4 regions of the Pectobacterium punjabense genome follow, and region 1 is predicted to be linked to each of the others. Evidence: predicted binding sites of a transcription regulator. Region 1 holds the regulator's gene; each other region holds the start of a gene.

Region 1 (4,265 bases):
CACGCTCGCATCATAACCGTACTGAGATTGTTATTGCGTGTGGTGCAACATTACTCCTGATCGGCCTGCTGCGCTTTGTATTTATCAGCCGTTTCTTTGATCAGCTGTTGCAGTTCGCCACGCTGAAACATTTCAACCACGATATCACAACCGCCAACCAGTTCCCCATCCACCCACAGCTGTGGGAATGTCGGCCAGTTCGCGTATTTCGGCAGTTCAGCTCGAATATCCGGGTTCTGTAAAATATCAACATAAGCAAAACGTTCGCCACATGAAGACAATGCCTGGACGGTCTGTGCAGAAAAACCGCAGCTTGGCAATTTTGGGGAACCTTTCATGTACAGCAGAATCGGGTTTTCAGCAATTTGGCGCTGAATTTTTTCAATTGTCGGTGTCGTCATCTTCTTGCTTCCTTAAACCTATAGGATGGCTAACGTCCAAAACGCTAGCCATGAGTCGCCGTCAAAGTGTTACGACAGCGACATTGACTCAATGATATTGTACCGATGCCAATAGCCACAAAAAAACGCCATTTTTTGTAGGGTTATTTTTCTACTGATTATTCATCATTGATGAAATCAACGCCAGAAAACGCTGATAAATCAGACGAAAAAACAACTATTAACGTTTTTTCACTATTCTGTATGAATAAAGCGGCCATGCCCACTTTTTTATGACGCCGTTTTCAGGAATACTGTGCGGATTGAGCGAGTTAAGGATTATGTTCGGTCACTTTTATTATGCGCTTATTTATTACTCTTTTTATATTATTTTTCAGTAACCTATCCCTGAACGTCGTTCAGGCTGCGCCGCATACCCCGCATTCTACGCCGAAGAAAAGCGCCGTTGAAGAAACGAATAAGAAAAGCCGTCAAACAAAGGGTAATGCTAAGTCACCAGCGCCAATCAAAAGCAAAAAGCCAGAACCTGCCACCGTCAGCAATAAATCCAAACCCCGTACGGCTAACAAACCGGTAGAAAAGAAGCCATCCCGGACGCAAAGCAGCACACCTGCGCTAGTGAAAAAAAACCTTAAAAAGCTGAAGCCTGAAGACGACAGGCAGACCATTGCACAGGCCAGAGTCAAAACCGGGCTGAAGAAGACAGCACTCAAAGGAAAAGTGGATAAAAATCCAGCGCCCACAGAAAAGGGCATGACACTGAGCGCAGCGCATAAAAAACGCTATCAACACGCCAAAACGACCGCAATGAATAAACTGATGAGCCAGATCGGTAAACCTTACCACTGGGGCGGATCGTCTCCTTTTACTGGTTTCGACTGTAGCGGGCTGGTCTATTACGCCTATAAAGACGTCGTTAAGATCCAAATCCCTCGTACCGCGAACGAAATGTACCATCTGCGTGATGCCGCGCCGATTAAAAAGAGTGAGCTGGAAAGTGGCGACCTGGTCTTTTTCCGCATCAACAATCGTGGGGCTGCCGATCACGTCGGGGTGTATCTGGGGGAAGGCAAATTTATCCAGTCACCGCGTACAGGTTCAGATATTCGTATCAGCAAGCTAAGTGAAGATTATTGGCAGGAGCACTATGTTGGGGCGCGTCGCGTGGTGACGCCACAGACCATTCGTTAAGCGATAGCACGCCGAACAGAAGCGTATTCAGACACGTTTTGTGCAATAAACCTGTCTGAATACCTAACCTGCGCAAAAAGCACTGAAGGTTAGTTCAACACCGCAATGAAACTAAACGCGATGATCACAGCCAACGAGCCAACCGTTGTCAGCAAAGACATCTTCAGATCTGTATCCATAAACCACTCCTTATTAGCAAACAAATTTCATCTGAAACTTCATCTGAAAAAAAAGACACCATCATTCACAGCCGAACCCACGTAGACAGTTAAAGCTACAAATAATAGGGTTATTACGATTCTTTCATAATTCTAGCGAAAAATCTCCGACGGATGCATCACTAATAGTATAAATTAGCCCTTTCACTTTCATGATAAATCGGACACAATCCGCTGTTTATGAAAGCGCTGCGTGCCAGTCGAAAAACGTCAAGCCAGATCCCTTCGGTATAACATTCGGCATTCTCCTTCTGAAATCCTGTTTTTTAGCTTAGAAGAAGAACTTTAAACGTAGGCAAACGATTAACAATATACTTACGTCTGTAACAGGTAAGTTCAGGAGTCATTTTTAGATGGCAACGATTAAAGATGTGGCAAAACGTGCTGGCGTTTCCACCACAACCGTATCGCACGTGATCAATAAAACACGTTTCGTCGCCGAAGAGACTAAGGCAGCCGTCAGGGCAGCAATCAAGGAATTGCACTATTCGCCTAGCGCCGTCGCCCGCAGCCTCAAAGTTAATCACACCAAATCTATCGGCTTGCTGGCTACATCCAGCGAAGCGCCCTATTTCGCCGAGATCATTGAAGCGGTCGAAAACAGCTGTTATGCCAAAGGCTACACGCTGGTACTGTGTAATTCTCATAACGATATCGGCAAACAACGCGCTTATCTCTCGATGCTGGCGCAAAAACGCGTCGACGGTCTGCTTGTGATGTGTGCCGAGTACCCGCCAGAGTTATTGGGCATGCTGGAAGATTATCGCAGCATTCCCATGGTCGTCATGGACTGGGGCCAAATGCACAGCGATTTCACCGATACCATCATCGATAACGCCTTTGAGGGCGGCTATATGGCAGGCCGCTATCTGATTGAACGCGGCCATCGGGATATTGGTGCCATCCCCGGAATACAAGAGCGCAACACGGGTAACGGGCGCTACCTTGGCTTTTTAAAAGCCTTAAAAGAAGCCGACATTACCGTACGCGACGAATGGGTCGTGCGGGGCGATTTCGAACCGGAATCCGGCTACAAAGCCATGCATCAGATCCTCGCACAGAAACAGCGGCCAACGGCCGTATTCTGCGGCGGCGATATCATGGCAATGGGTGCTATTTGTGCGGCTGACGAACTGGGTTTGCGCGTGCCACAGGATATTTCGGTGATCGGTTATGACAACGTGCGCCACGCGCGTTTCTTTACGCCTGCGCTGACCACCATCCACCAGCCAAAGGAGCGTCTGGGACAGTCCGCTTTCGCGATGCTGCTGGATCGCATTACCAGTAAGCGGGAAGATGCACACGTCATTGAAGTGCACCCAACGCTGATTGAACGTCGCTCAGTTGCCGACGGCCCGTTCCTCGATTACCGCCGCTAACCTCGGCGACTCAACATAGACCGATTTTTCTTATTCCCACCCGCTTTCCTTGTCTGCTTCAGCCAATTTCCTTGTGTGCTGGCTGAAGCAGATTTAAACTGAAAACTGCGTTTCACTTTCACTGATAAAACCCAGAATAGCGATAGCCGCACGTAAGCGGATACGCGTTCTTCTTGCCTATAAGCGCATTAACTACCTGCTTATTAGCGCATTTCTTCTTCCTTTTTCTCTGGTGACAGCTGGTACATCATCTGCGGTAAGTGCTGTCCAGGTATGTTTTTCCATACTTTCACACGTGAAAAATTTAGGAGACATGATGGGTACACCTTATGCGAAAGAGCAGCATAGCCATACCACGCCCTGGTTGAAAATCATGCAAGACAGGTTGAATACGGCGGGTATCACTATTAACGGCACTCGCCCTTTTGATATCTGCGTTAACCACCCTGGTTTTTTTAAACGCGTCTTGCGGGAAGGTTCGCTGGGATTAGGGGAGAGCTATATGGACGGATGGTGGGAGTGTGAACGGCTGGATATGTTTTTCCATCTTGTCCTACGTGCAGGGCTAAAGGACACACTCCCTCGCCGTTTGCACGATCTTATGCGAATCGCCACTGCCCGCATCACGAATTTGCAATCCCGCCGACGCTCTCGAGTCGTCGGCGAATTGCATTACGATCTGGGTAATGACCTTTTTTCCCTCATGTTGGACCCTTACATGCAATATTCCTGTGCCTACTGGAAACAGGCACAAACGCTGGAACACGCGCAGGAAGATAAACTCACGATGATTTGTGAAAAACTCCAGCTTAAACCCGGCATGACACTGCTGGATATCGGCTGTGGCTGGGGCGGGCTTGCTGAGTTCGCGGCGCGTCGCTACGGGGTTTCCGTTTACGGTATCACCATTTCCCGAAAACAGCAGACGCTGGCACAACAGCGCTGCCTGGGACTGGATGTCATCATCAAACTACAGGATTACCGCGATCTCGATCGGCACTTTGACCGCGCGGTGTCAGTAGGTATGTTTGAACACGTAGGGCCACGCAACTATGATAACTACTTTCGTATTGTAC
Region 2 (4,265 bases), 560 kb from region 1:
TTTTTGATAATACGTCAGTAGCTGGAATGCCGAAGTATGCCGGCATTCCACGGTTTTAATGTATGGCTTACGGTGCGGTTGGCATCTGCGGCAACGCAGATCCCTGTGGCAGGGGCGCGCTATATAATTAATGATGCCTTCGGGCATGACTGGAGATAACTTTTGATGAAAAACTGGAAAACGAGCGCGGAACAGATTTTGACAACGGGTCCCGTTGTTCCTGTGATTGTGGTCAACAAACTGGAACACGCGGTGCCGATGGCAAAAGCGTTAGTCGCGGGCGGCGTTCGCGTTCTGGAACTGACATTGCGTACCGACTGTGCTATCGATGCGATCCGTGCGATTGCCAAAGAAGTACCCGAAGCCATCGTGGGTGCGGGTACGGTGACAAACCCTGAGCAACTGGCTGCGGTGGTTGAGGCGGGTGCGCAGTTTGCCATTAGTCCGGGATTGACCGAGCCACTGCTGAAAGCGGCAACGGAAGGCAATATTCCGTTGATTCCAGGTATTAGCACCGTGTCTGAACTGATGTTGGGTATGGATTACGGCTTATGTGAGTTCAAATTTTTCCCAGCCGAAGCTAACGGCGGCGTGAAAGCGCTTCAGGCGATCGCGGGTCCATTTGCTCATATCCGTTTCTGCCCGACTGGTGGTATTACGCCGAATAACTACCGTGATTACCTGGCGCTGAAAAGCGTGCTGTGTGTGGGTGGTTCTTGGCTGGTGCCGAACGATGCACTGGAAAGCGGTGATTACGCACGTATTACTGAACTGGCGCGTGAAGCTGTTGCAGGCGCAAAAGCGTAAGTTTACTGGCTACTGAATGACGAAGGCCACTCACTGCGAGTGGCCTTTTTTATGACGGACATCCTTGTCCATCACCCTGCGGGCCGTCGCAAGCGACGTTAAAAAACGTTCCCTACGTTTTTTTATGACGGACATCCTTGTCCGTCACCCTGCGGGCCGTCGCAAGCGACGTTGAAAAACGTTCCCTACGTTTTTTTATGACGAGCGTTGTGTACGCCGTCAGTGACGGTTTACTCCACCTAATCAGCAACAGTAGATATTAACCGCTAACGTCTACGTTCGCCGCGACGCGCTTGGCGATTTCAACAGCATCGTCTGTCGTTTCTGCACTGGCTAGCGCAACGCCCATACGGCGTTTGCCGCTGATATCCGGTTTGCCAAACAGGCGAATTTGCGTATGAGGGAGGAGCGCGCTTTCCAGTCCCTGATAGCGTACGTTGTTGCTCTCCAGTTCCGGCAAAATTACGGCAGAAGCCGATGCGCCGTACTGACGAATCGCGCCAATTGGCAGCCCAAGGAAAGCGCGAACGTGTAGGGCAAATTCGGACAGATCCTGAGAGATCATCGTCACCATGCCGGTATCGTGTGGGCGAGGGGAGACTTCACTAAAGATGACGTCATCCCCGCAGACGAACAGCTCAACGCCGAACAGGCCATAACCGCCGAGCGCTTTTACGACATCGCTGGCCATTTTTTGCGCGCGTTCCTGTGCCAGTTCACTCATCTGTTGCGGCTGCCAGGATTCACGATAGTCACCCTCTTCTTGTCGGTGACCGATTGGTGCACAGAAATGAATGCCATCAATTGCATGGATGGTCAGCAGGGTGATCTCAAAATCAAAATTTACCAACCCTTCAACGATGACGCGCCCGCCGCCTGCACGACCACCCTGTTGGGCGTAGTTCCACGCTTGATCTAACTGCTCAGCGGAGCGAATCAGGCTTTGCCCTTTGCCGGATGAACTCATGACTGGCTTCACAATGCAGGGGTAGCCAATTGCCTCTACTGCCTGATGAAAGCTCTCTTTGCTGTCGGCAAAACGGTAGGTGGATGTCGGCACACCGAGGGTTTCGGCAGCCAGACGGCGGATGCCTTCACGGTTCATCGTCAGGCGTGTCGCTTCAGCACAGGGGACAACATGGTGGCCTTGTTTTTCCAATGCCACCAGCATATCGGTGGCGATGGCTTCAATTTCCGGCACGATATAATCAGGACGTTCTGCTTCAACCAACACTTTTAATGCGTCGCCATCCAACATATTGATGACGTGGCTGCGATGTGCAATCTGCATCGCAGGGGCATCGGCATAGCGATCGACCGCAATCACTTCGATTCCAAGGCGCTGACACTCAATCGCCACTTCTTTGCCTAATTCACCGGAGCCAAGCAACATCACTCGTGTGGCATCCGCACGCAGGGCGGTTCCAATCGTTAACATAACCTTATACCTGATCGGGTTGTGAAAAATGGCCGCAGTATAAACGAAAACGTTTGCGTGCGCATTAAAGAGGGCGGGCTCTGGAATGTATTACGCAAAAGCGCACCAAGAGACAAGGACGTGGCTTGGCATTGCTGGGCAATCGTGCCACTCTTCTTACAGAGTGAAAATTTTATGTCAAGACAATGAGATCCGACGCGATGAAGACACCGCAAGCTGAAAAAAAGCCCCACGCGATAAGCACACATGGCGATACGCGTATCGACAATTATTACTGGCTGCGTGATGACCAGCGTACCGATCCGCAGGTGTTGTCCTACCTGGAACAGGAAAATGCCTATAGTGAAGCCATTATGGCGCCTCACGAAGCACGTAAACGGTCGCTGTATGACGAAATGGTTAAACGCATTCCGTCGACGGACATGTCGGTGCCGTATGTCAGAAAAGGTTATCGCTACCAAAGTCGCTATGAGCCGGGCAAAGAGTACGCCATCTATCTGCGCCAGCTTGAGCACGCAACAGAAACGTGGGAAACGCTGTTAGATGGGAATCAACGTGCGGAGGGACATGAATTTTATAGTCTCGGCGCACTTGAGGTTAGCCCAAACAACACGCTGTTGGCGCTCTCGGAGGATTTTTTATCCCGTCGGCAGTACACACTTCGTTTTCGCGATCTTAACAGCGGCGAATGGTTACCGGATGTGATCGAAAATGTGACCGCAGGTGCTGAATGGTCGGCAGATTCGACGGTGTTGTACTACGTGCGTAAACATGAACAAACGCTATTGCCGTATCAGGTCTACCGTCACCGTCTGGGGAGCGACCCGGCACAAGATGAACTGATATATGAAGAGAAAGATGACACCTATTATGTCAGCCTGAGCAAAACGACATCAGAGCACTACATCACCATTTATCTCAGCAGCACCACAACGACTGAGGTGCTATTGCTCGACGCGACAATCCCAGAGGCTGTGCCGCAGGTATGCATTCCACGCCGGAAAGATCATGAATATGGCATCGATCACTATCAGGGACGATTTTACCTACGCTCCAACCGAGAAGGAAAGAACTTCGGCCTTTACCGTTCGGATAAGCCTGATGAACAAACGCTGGAAACACTGATTGCTCCACGTGAACACCGCGTTCTGGAAGGTTTTGAACTGTTCCGTGATTGGCTGGTGGTCGAAGAAAGGGAACGCGGTTTAACCCGATTACGTCAGATCCATTGGCATACACAGGAAGAGAAAACGATCGCTTTCAATGATGCGAGCTATGTGACGTGGCTGTCGTACAATCCTACGCCAGAAACGGCATTGATGCGATATGGTTACTCATCAATGACAACGCCCAGCACGCTGTATGAATTGAATCTGGACACGGGCGACCAGCAGCTACTTAAGCAAGCTGAGGTAAAAGATTTCTCCCCGGATAACTATCGGAGCGAGCGTTTATGGATCACCGTCAGGGACGGTGTTGATGTACCCGTTTCCCTCGTTTATCACCGCGATCACTTCAGCCCTGGTAAGAACCCGATACTGGTTTACGGGTATGGTGCCTATGGAAATAGCATGGAGCCAGATTTCAGCGTTAGCCGTCTGAGCCTGTTGGATCGAGGGTTCGTTTTTGCCTTAACGCACATTCGTGGCGGTGGTGAATTGGGTCAGCGGTGGTATGACGATGGTCGGTTGCTCAATAAGATGCATTCCTTCACGGATTTCATCGATGTGTCCCAGGCATTGATAGAAAAAGGCTATGGCGACAGAGAAAACATGTTCGCGATGGGAGGGAGTGCGGGAGGGCTCTTGATGGGCGCGGTAGTCAATATGGCACCCGATCTGTTCAAAGGGGTTGTGGCCCAGGTTCCGTTTGTTGATGTGTTGACGACAATGCTGGATGAGTCAATTCCGCTGACGACCGGAGAATATGACGAGTGGGGCGATCCGAATGAACAAACCTACTATGACTACATCAAGCAATATAGTCCTTATGACGGTGTGACCGCTCAGCGCTATCCACA
Region 3 (4,265 bases), 650 kb from region 1:
ACCCAACTGCATCGCCATCGTCTGCATGCCGTAGCACACGCCTAATACCGGTACGCCAGCATTGAAAACGTATTCTGGCGCGCGTGGGCTGCCAAATTCGGTGGTGCTTTCCGGGCCACCGGACAGGATGATCCCGTTCGGATTAAAGCCGCGAATCTGCGCTTCCGTGACATCCCATGCCCACAGTTCACAGTAAACGCCCAGTTCACGCACGCGACGTGCAACCAGTTGCGTGTACTGCGAGCCGAAATCCAGAATAAGAATGCGGTGTTGATGAATGTTTTCAGTCATGAGGAGCGTGTTCCAAAAAGCTAAAAAATAAGTAAACCCGGCGAATAGCCCTAAAAAGGTAGGCAATAGTACCGGGTTTATCGGGTTAAATCAGCCCGCAAATTACCTTATGAACCCATACGGTAGTTTGGTGACTCTTTAGTAATGGTAACGTCGTGAACGTGGCTTTCCTGAATGCCCGCGCCGCTGATGCGTACAAACTCAGCCTGCGTGCGCAGCGCGTCGATAGTGGCGCAACCGGTCAACCCCATACAGGAGCGCAAGCCACCCATCTGCTGGTGAACAATCTCTTTCAGGCGACCTTTATAGGCTACGCGACCTTCGATACCTTCCGGCACCAGTTTGTCGGCAGCGTTATCGGTCTGGAAGTAACGGTCTGATGAACCTTTAGACATCGCGCCCAGTGAGCCCATACCGCGATAAGATTTGAATGAACGCCCCTGATACAGTTCGATTTCACCTGGGGATTCTTCTGTACCCGCCAGCATAGAACCGACCATGACACAGGCCGCACCGGCCGCGATGGCTTTAGCAATATCACCAGAGAAACGGATACCACCGTCGGCGATGACCGGAATGCCAGTGCCTTCTAACGCTTCAACCGCGTCAGAGATAGCCGTAATCTGCGGTACACCTACGCCCGTCACGATACGGGTGGTACAGATAGAGCCAGGGCCGATACCGACTTTCACCGCGCTAACGCCAGCTTCAACCAGCGCTTTCGCGCCAGAACCCGTTGCAACGTTGCCGCCGATGATTTCGAGGTTCGGATATTTAGCACGTGTTTCACGAATACGTTGCAATACGCCTTCGGAATGGCCGTGTGAGGAGTCAATCAGCAGTACGTCAACACCTGCGGCAACCAGTGCATCAACACGCTCTTCGTTGCCTGCACCAGCGCCAACTGCCGCGCCTACACGCAAACGACCGTGTTCGTCTTTACAGGCGTTCGGTTTACGTTCTGCTTTCTGGAAATCTTTTACTGTGATCATGCCGATCAGGTGGAATTGGTCGTCAATCACCAGTGCTTTTTCAACGCGTTTTTCGTGCATTTTTTGCAGCACGACATCACGCGCTTCGCCTTCTTTGACGGTGACCAGACGCTCTTTCGGCGTCATGAACGCGCTAACTGGTTTTTCCAGATCGGTAACAAAACGCACGTCACGACCGGTAATGATACCGACCAGTTCGTTGTCTTTTGCAACAACCGGGTAGCCCGCGAAGCCGTTACGCTCGGTCAGCTCTTTCATTTCACGCAGCGTCGTTTCTGGCGTCACGGTTTGTGGATCAACCACAACGCCACTTTCGTGTTTTTTCACGCGGCTTACTTCTTCCGCCTGACGCTCAATGGACATATTTTTGTGAATAAAGCCCAAGCCGCCTTCCTGCGCCAGCGCAATGGCCAGGCCGGATTCGGTAACGGTATCCATCGCTGCGGACAGCATAGGAATATTCAGGCGGATGTTTTTCGTCAACTGCGTGGACAGATCGGCAGTGTTAGGCAGAACGGTAGAATGAGCAGGAACCAGGAGGACGTCGTCAAACGTCAGTGCTTCTTTAGCGATACGTAGCATGGGCAATATCTCACCAAGGTGGATGTAAGAATAGATAAAATATTGCCGTGGCATTATACAGAGCGTAATCGGTTGCCTCCAGCATTATTTTACTAAAATGCTTGATTACCTTTTTCAGGTAGGTAGTATCGATCAATTAAGTGACTGTTTTAAAATTTGATCTGGCTCACAATGTCTCAATTTCCCTCCTCTGCAATTTTTACCGTTAGCCGCCTGAATCAGACGGTTAGACAACTGTTGGAAATGGAAATGGGCCAGATTTGGCTCTCTGGCGAAATCTCCAACCTTTCTCAGCCCTCATCCGGCCATTGGTATTTCACGCTAAAAGACGAGCGGGCGCAGGTGCGCTGTGCGATGTTCCGCACCAGCAACCGCAGAGTGACGTTCCGCCCGCAAAACGGTCAGCAAGTGCTGATTCGTGCCACCATCACGCTGTATGAACCTCGCGGCGACTATCAGCTACTGGCGGAAAGTATGCAGCCTGCCGGCGATGGCCTGCTACAGCAGCAGTTTGAACAGCTCAAGCTGCGCCTCGCTGCCGAAGGGCTGTTCGACCAGCAGTTTAAGCAAGTGCTCCCCTCTCCCGCCAAACAGGTCGGTGTGATTACGTCAGCCAGCGGTGCCGCCTTGCACGATATTTTGCAGGTGTTGCAGCGCCGCGATCCGTCACTGCCGGTGATCGTGTATCCCACGTCAGTGCAAGGCGCCGAAGCGCCGCTACAGATTGTTCGCGCCATCGAACTGGCTAACCAGAGAGATGAGTGTGACGTGTTAATCGTCGGGCGCGGCGGAGGGTCACTGGAAGATCTCTGGAGCTTTAACGACGAACGGGTAGCTCGCGCTATTTTCGCTAGCCGTATTCCTATCGTCAGCGCCGTCGGCCATGAGACCGATGTCACCATCGCCGATTTCGTCGGTGACCTGCGTGCGCCCACGCCGTCCGCTGCTGCCGAGTTAGTGAGCCGTAACCAACTTGAGCTGTTGCGTCAGATCCAGTCCCAGCGCCAGCGTCTGGAAATGGCGATGGACTACTACCTTGCCCAGCGCAACCGGGAATTTACCCGCCTGCACCATCGCTTGCAGCAGCAGCACCCGCAACTGCGGTTGGCACGTCAGCAAACTCAGTTGATTAAACTACGCCAGCGACTGGATGACGCTATGCAGCAGCAGCTTCGGCAGACCTCACGCCGAAGTGAACGCTTACAACAGCGCCTGATGCAACAGCAGCCGCAAACCCGCATTCATCGTGCGCAGCAGCGTTTGCAGCAGTTGAGCTATCAGATGCAAAGCGCAGTAGAACGTCAGTTGAATCAGAACAAGCAAAAGCTAGGCATCGCCTGTTCGCGACTGGAAGGCGTTAGCCCGCTGGCGACGTTGGCGCGTGGCTATAACGTCACCACGGCGCCGGACGGTAAGGTGCTGAAAAATGTCGCGCAAACTGCCCCCGGTGAAACGCTGAAAACCCGTTTGCAGGACGGCTGGGTAGAAAGTCAGGTCACGACGCTGATTCAAAACTCAAGTTCCGTGAAAAAGCGGCGAAAACCCTCATCCCAGACGCCAAAATAACGCGATTGGCATAAAATGCACGGAATGGGGATTTATCCTAAAACGACGGCGATCCCCCATTCTTGCCACTGACATCTGAACTATACTCATTTCCAGCTCACTAAAATTTATCCCCGTCATACTTCAAGCAGCACTGCGCGATGAAGCGGATGGGATAAAAAGACAGTGAGCTTTATTGATCGTCTGTGTTACCCCTGATGAGCGTTTTCAAGGAGATGAGGTATGAAGTCCAGACAAAAAATTTGTAGCGTAATCCCCCCCTATATTCTGCATCGTATTATTGCAAACGGCACAGACGAGCAGCGACACTGCGCGCAACAAACACTGATGCACGTTCAGTCATTAATGGTCAGCCACAACCCGCGCCCTGAGCCTCATGAGACATTGCCCGCTGGGCAAGTAAACCGCCGTATCCTTGATGCAGAACAGCAGCAACAGTTGCCTGGCAAACTGGTACGCGCTGAAGGTCAATCCAGCAACGGTGATATCGCGGTGGATGAGGCCTATGACTACCTGGGCGTGACCTATGATTTTTTCTGGAAGATTTTCCAACGCAATTCGTTGGACGCTGAAGGGCTGACACTGGCTGGCACCGTACATTACGGTCAGGATTACCAGAATGCCTTCTGGAACGGGCAACAAATGGTATTCGGGGATGGTGACGGTAAAATATTCAATCGCTTCACGATTGCGCTTGATGTCGTTGCACATGAACTCGCTCACGGCATCACCGAACATGAAGCGGGGCTGATTTATTTCCGCCAATCCGGCGCGCTCAATGAATCGCTGTCCGACGTCTTTGGTTCAATGGTCAAACAGTATCATTTAGGGCAA
Region 4 (4,265 bases), 700 kb from region 1:
TTTACGTCTACCCAACTGTCAGGATTGCCTTTTTGTTTCTCGGTCAATTTACGTGCATCAAGCAGATGGGCGTATCCCATGTTGTAGGATGCCAGCGCAAACCAGATTTTTTCATCTTCGGGAATGGTGTCTGGCATTTTCTGCATCATATACGACATATATTGTGCGCCGCCGCGAATACTCTGCTCAGGGTCGACGCGATCGGTCACGTTCAGGCTTTCTGCGGTGTTACGCGTTAGCATCATCAATCCGCGTACGCCGGTAGGGGAGGTTGCCAGCGGGTTCCAGTGTGACTCCTGATAGGAGATGGCGGCTAGCAGCTTCCAGTCGATATCGGTGGCGTATTTTTCAAACAGCGGGCGCAGGTCCGGTAACGTTTCATCGATGGCGCTCAGAAACGTGGTGGTATCGACATAATCAAATTCACCAACGTGACCGAGATACTTTTCCTCCAGACGTGCGAGCGTACCATCTTCGACAATCTTGCTGAAAAAATCTAACAGGGCAGCAGACAGGCTGTCATCGTGCGAACGACGCATATACCAGGTGACCGGCTCTTCATCGCTAAGATCGAAGGCGACGGCGAGCTGCGGATGAATACGCTGCATCAGGCCGATGGTCACTGAGTCACCTAGCGCATAGTCCAGTTTGCCGTCAGCAACCTGTTTCAATAATTCCTGTGTGCTCTGATCGGAGGCGGATTCCCAACTCAACTGTGGGTATTTCTCTGCTTTTAAATCGCGCAGGGTTGCCGCATGAGCGGAGCCTGATGTGACAACGAGACGGCCTTGCAGTTTATCCAACGTTTTTGGGCGAGGTGAACCGAGGCGGTAGACCATCTGCTGTGAGATGGAGTAGTAGGTCGGGCCAGCACGGAAACGTTCTAAGCGCTCATGATTATAAATCAGCCCGGCAGCTAGCAGGTCTGCATCGTCACCGTCCAGATCGTCGAACAGTTCGTCAAGATTCTTGCGTGACGAGACCACCAGCTTGACGCCGAGGTAATCGGCAAAACGTTTTGCCAGTTCATAGTCCAGACCTGTCGGGGAACCGTTGCTCATAGCATAAGTCAGCGGTGAGTTAACGGTGCTGATACGTAACTCGCCGCGTGAGAGGATCTGCCTGAGCTGTACATCCTGACTGCTGCGCCAGGGAATACTAGGCCATAGCGCTAACGCCAGTAGTAACGTGATAATCCCGATGAAAAAATAATTTAATTTTAAAGGCTTCAAATAGTTATCTCTCGGCGGCCGGATGGCCAGGCTGTCTGTAACGGCAGTTTTTTTATACGTCATTTCCCAGAGTGGGGGCATTTTGCTTAACAAACCGCCAGTGTGCAACTTTTATTGATTTGGTCACCGATTAATCATCCGGCGGAGGCGAAGTAAAATTATCGGCACGCAAACGGTTTCGTCCGAGGGAAGGATTCTCTATAATACGCGCGTTTCCCCCCTGTTGTGCCCAGTGGCTGTATCGCAGCCAGTGCATCGAAGACGAGAGAACTTTAGATTATGGAAATACTGCGTGGTTCACCTGCTTTATCGGCTTTTCGTATTAATAAATTGCTGGTCCGCTGCAAAGAGCACGTTTTGCCGGTCAGCGATATCTATGCTGAATACGTACATTTCGCCGATGTCAGCGCCCCGCTGAACAACGATGAACAGGCCAAACTGACACGTTTGCTGAAGTATGGCCCTTCTCTCGCGGAGCACGAGCCGCAAGGTCGTCTGTTACTGGTCACGCCGCGTCCCGGCACTATTTCACCGTGGTCTTCCAAAGCAACAGACATTGCCCATAACTGTGGCTTAAGCAAAGTTTTGCGCTTAGAGCGCGGTCTGGCTTTCTATATTCATGCGCCAATGCTGAGCGATGAACAGTGGCAGCAACTGGGGACATTGCTACATGACCGGATGATGGAAAGCGTATTTAGCGACCTGAAACAGGCTGAAGCGTTGTTCTCTCATCATCAACCAGCCCCTTTCAAGCGTATTGAAATTCTGCTGCAAGGACGTCAGGCGCTGGAAGAGGCAAATGTCCGTCTGGGGTTGGCATTGGCGGAAGATGAAATTGATTATCTGCTGGAAGCCTTCACCAAACTGGGCCGCAATCCTAACGATATTGAACTGTATATGTTCGCACAGGCGAACTCTGAGCACTGCCGCCACAAGATTTTTAACGCGGATTGGGTAATCGACGGCGTAACTCAGCCGAAATCACTGTTCAAAATGATCAAAAACACCTTTGAACACACGCCCGATCACGTTCTCTCTGCTTATAAAGACAACGCTGCCGTCATGGAAGGCTCCGCCGTTGGCCGTTTCTACACCGATACCAACGGGCAATATACTTACCATCAGGAAGACGCACATATCCTGATGAAGGTGGAAACGCATAACCACCCAACGGCGATTTCACCGTGGCCGGGCGCAGCAACAGGGTCTGGCGGTGAAATCCGTGATGAAGGCGCAACGGGTCGTGGCTCTAAGCCGAAAGCTGGCTTGGTCGGTTTTTCTGTATCGAATCTGCGTATTCCTGGCTTTATCCAGCCGTGGGAAGAAGAAGAGTTCGGTAAGCCAGATCGTATTGTCAGCGCGCTGGATATCATGACTGAAGGCCCATTAGGCGGCGCGGCATTTAACAACGAATTCGGCCGTCCTGCACTGACTGGCTATTTCCGTACTTATGAAGAACGCGTTGATAGCCACAATGGCACAGAGCTGCGCGGTTACCATAAACCGATCATGCTGGCGGGCGGCATTGGTAACATCCGTGGCGATCACGTCAAAAAAGGCGAAATTAGCGTTGGCGCTAAACTGATTGTATTGGGCGGACCGTCCATGAATATCGGTCTGGGTGGTGGCGCGGCGTCTTCCATGGCATCGGGTCAGTCTGATGCGGATTTGGATTTTGCTTCTGTTCAGCGTGATAACCCAGAAATGGAGCGTCGCTGTCAGGAAGTGATCGACCGCTGCTGGCAGTTGGGTGAAGCTAACCCGATCCTGTTCATTCACGATGTCGGCGCGGGCGGTTTGTCTAACGCCATGCCTGAGTTGGTGAGCGACGGCGGTCGCGGTGGTCGCTTTGAACTGCGTGATATTTTGAACGACGAGCCGGGTATGAGCCCGCTGGAAGTCTGGTGTAACGAGTCGCAGGAGCGCTACGTTCTGGCGGTTGCGCCAGAGCAACTGGCACAGTTTGATGACATTTGCCGCCGCGAGCGCGCGCCTTATGCGGTGATTGGTGAAGCGACGGAAGAACTGCATCTGACGATGAACGATCGTCACTTCAACAACAAACCTATCGATTTACCGCTGGATGTGCTGCTGGGTAAAACACCGAAGATGCTGCGTGATGTAGAGCGCAAACAGGTAGAAGGCACACCATTACAGCGTGACGAAATTTATCTGGCCGAAGCGGTCGAGCGCGTGCTGCACTTGCCCGTTGTCGCGGAAAAAACCTTCCTGATCACCATTGGTGACCGTTCTGTTACGGGCATGGTTGCGCGCGATCAGATGGTCGGACCGTGGCAGGTGCCGGTGGCTGACTGTGCGGTGACTACCGCCAGCCTTGACAGCTATTACGGCGAGGCGATGTCTATCGGCGAACGTGCACCTGTTGCGCTACGTAACTTTGCGGCTTCCGCGCGTTTGGCGGTAGGTGAGGCGCTGACGAACATTGCTGCTACGCATATCGGCCCGCTGACTCGCGTGAAGCTGTCTGCAAACTGGATGGCGGCAGCAGGGCATCCGGGTGAAGACGCTGGCCTGTACGATGCGGTAAAAGCCGTGGGCGAAGAACTGTGTCCGGCGCTGGGTCTGACGATCCCAGTGGGTAAAGACTCCATGTCGATGAAAACCCGCTGGCAGGAAGACGGTGAAGATCGCGCGGTCACCTCGCCGATGTCGCTGGTGATCTCTGCATTTGCGCGTGTGGAAGACGTGCGTAACACGGTAACGCCACAGCTGCGTACCGGGCAGGATAATGCGCTGCTGCTGATCGATCTGGGCGCAGGTAATAAAGCATTAGGTGCGACGGCGCTGGCGCAGGTTTATCGCCAACTGGGTCGCAAAACGGCAGATGTTCATAGCCCAGAGCAATTGGCAGGCTTCTTTAACGCCATGCAACAACTGGTTGCGGATAAGGCGCTTCTGGCCTACCACGACCGTTCAGACGGCGGTCTGCTGGTAACGCTGGCAGAGATGGCGTTTGCTGGTCACTGTGGTATCACTGTTGATATTGCGTCTCAGGGTGAAGATACGCTGGCG

What was found. Region 1 encodes PurR, which represses purine synthesis genes. Its sites were predicted from a motif close to CANGCAAACGTTTGCNTG; they were not measured.
Region 2: the regulator PurR is predicted to act here: its motif matches at 2,288-2,305, upstream of purT (formate-dependent phosphoribosylglycinamide formyltransferase).
Region 3: the regulator PurR is predicted to act here: its motif matches at 1,927-1,944, upstream of guaB (IMP dehydrogenase).
Region 4: the regulator PurR is predicted to act here: its motif matches at 1,398-1,415, upstream of purL (phosphoribosylformylglycinamidine synthase).

The regions. Positions count from the first base shown of each region.
Region 1 is NZ_CP038498.1:2,725,867-2,730,131, forward strand. It holds gene E2566_RS12265 (Grx4 family monothiol glutaredoxin) at 51-401, opposite strand; gene E2566_RS12270 (C40 family peptidase) at 741-1,592, shown strand; gene cydH (cytochrome bd-I oxidase subunit CydH) at 1,682-1,771, opposite strand; gene purR (HTH-type transcriptional repressor PurR) at 2,164-3,189, shown strand; gene cfa (cyclopropane fatty acyl phospholipid synthase) at 3,506-4,265, shown strand, end outside.
Region 2 is NZ_CP038498.1:2,168,910-2,173,174, forward strand. It holds gene E2566_RS09725 (bifunctional 4-hydroxy-2-oxoglutarate aldolase/2-dehydro-3-deoxy-phosphogluconate aldolase) at 166-807, shown strand; gene purT (formate-dependent phosphoribosylglycinamide formyltransferase) at 1,067-2,245, opposite strand; gene E2566_RS09735 (S9 family peptidase) at 2,446-4,265, shown strand, end outside.
Region 3 is NZ_CP038498.1:3,375,709-3,379,973, forward strand. It holds gene guaA (glutamine-hydrolyzing GMP synthase) at 1-291, opposite strand, end outside; gene guaB (IMP dehydrogenase) at 399-1,865, opposite strand; gene xseA (exodeoxyribonuclease VII large subunit) at 2,037-3,431, shown strand; gene E2566_RS15365 (M4 family metallopeptidase) at 3,654-4,265, shown strand, end outside.
Region 4 is NZ_CP038498.1:3,425,775-3,430,039, reverse strand. It holds gene mltF (membrane-bound lytic murein transglycosylase MltF) at 1-1,295, opposite strand, end outside; gene purL (phosphoribosylformylglycinamidine synthase) at 1,512-4,265, shown strand, end outside.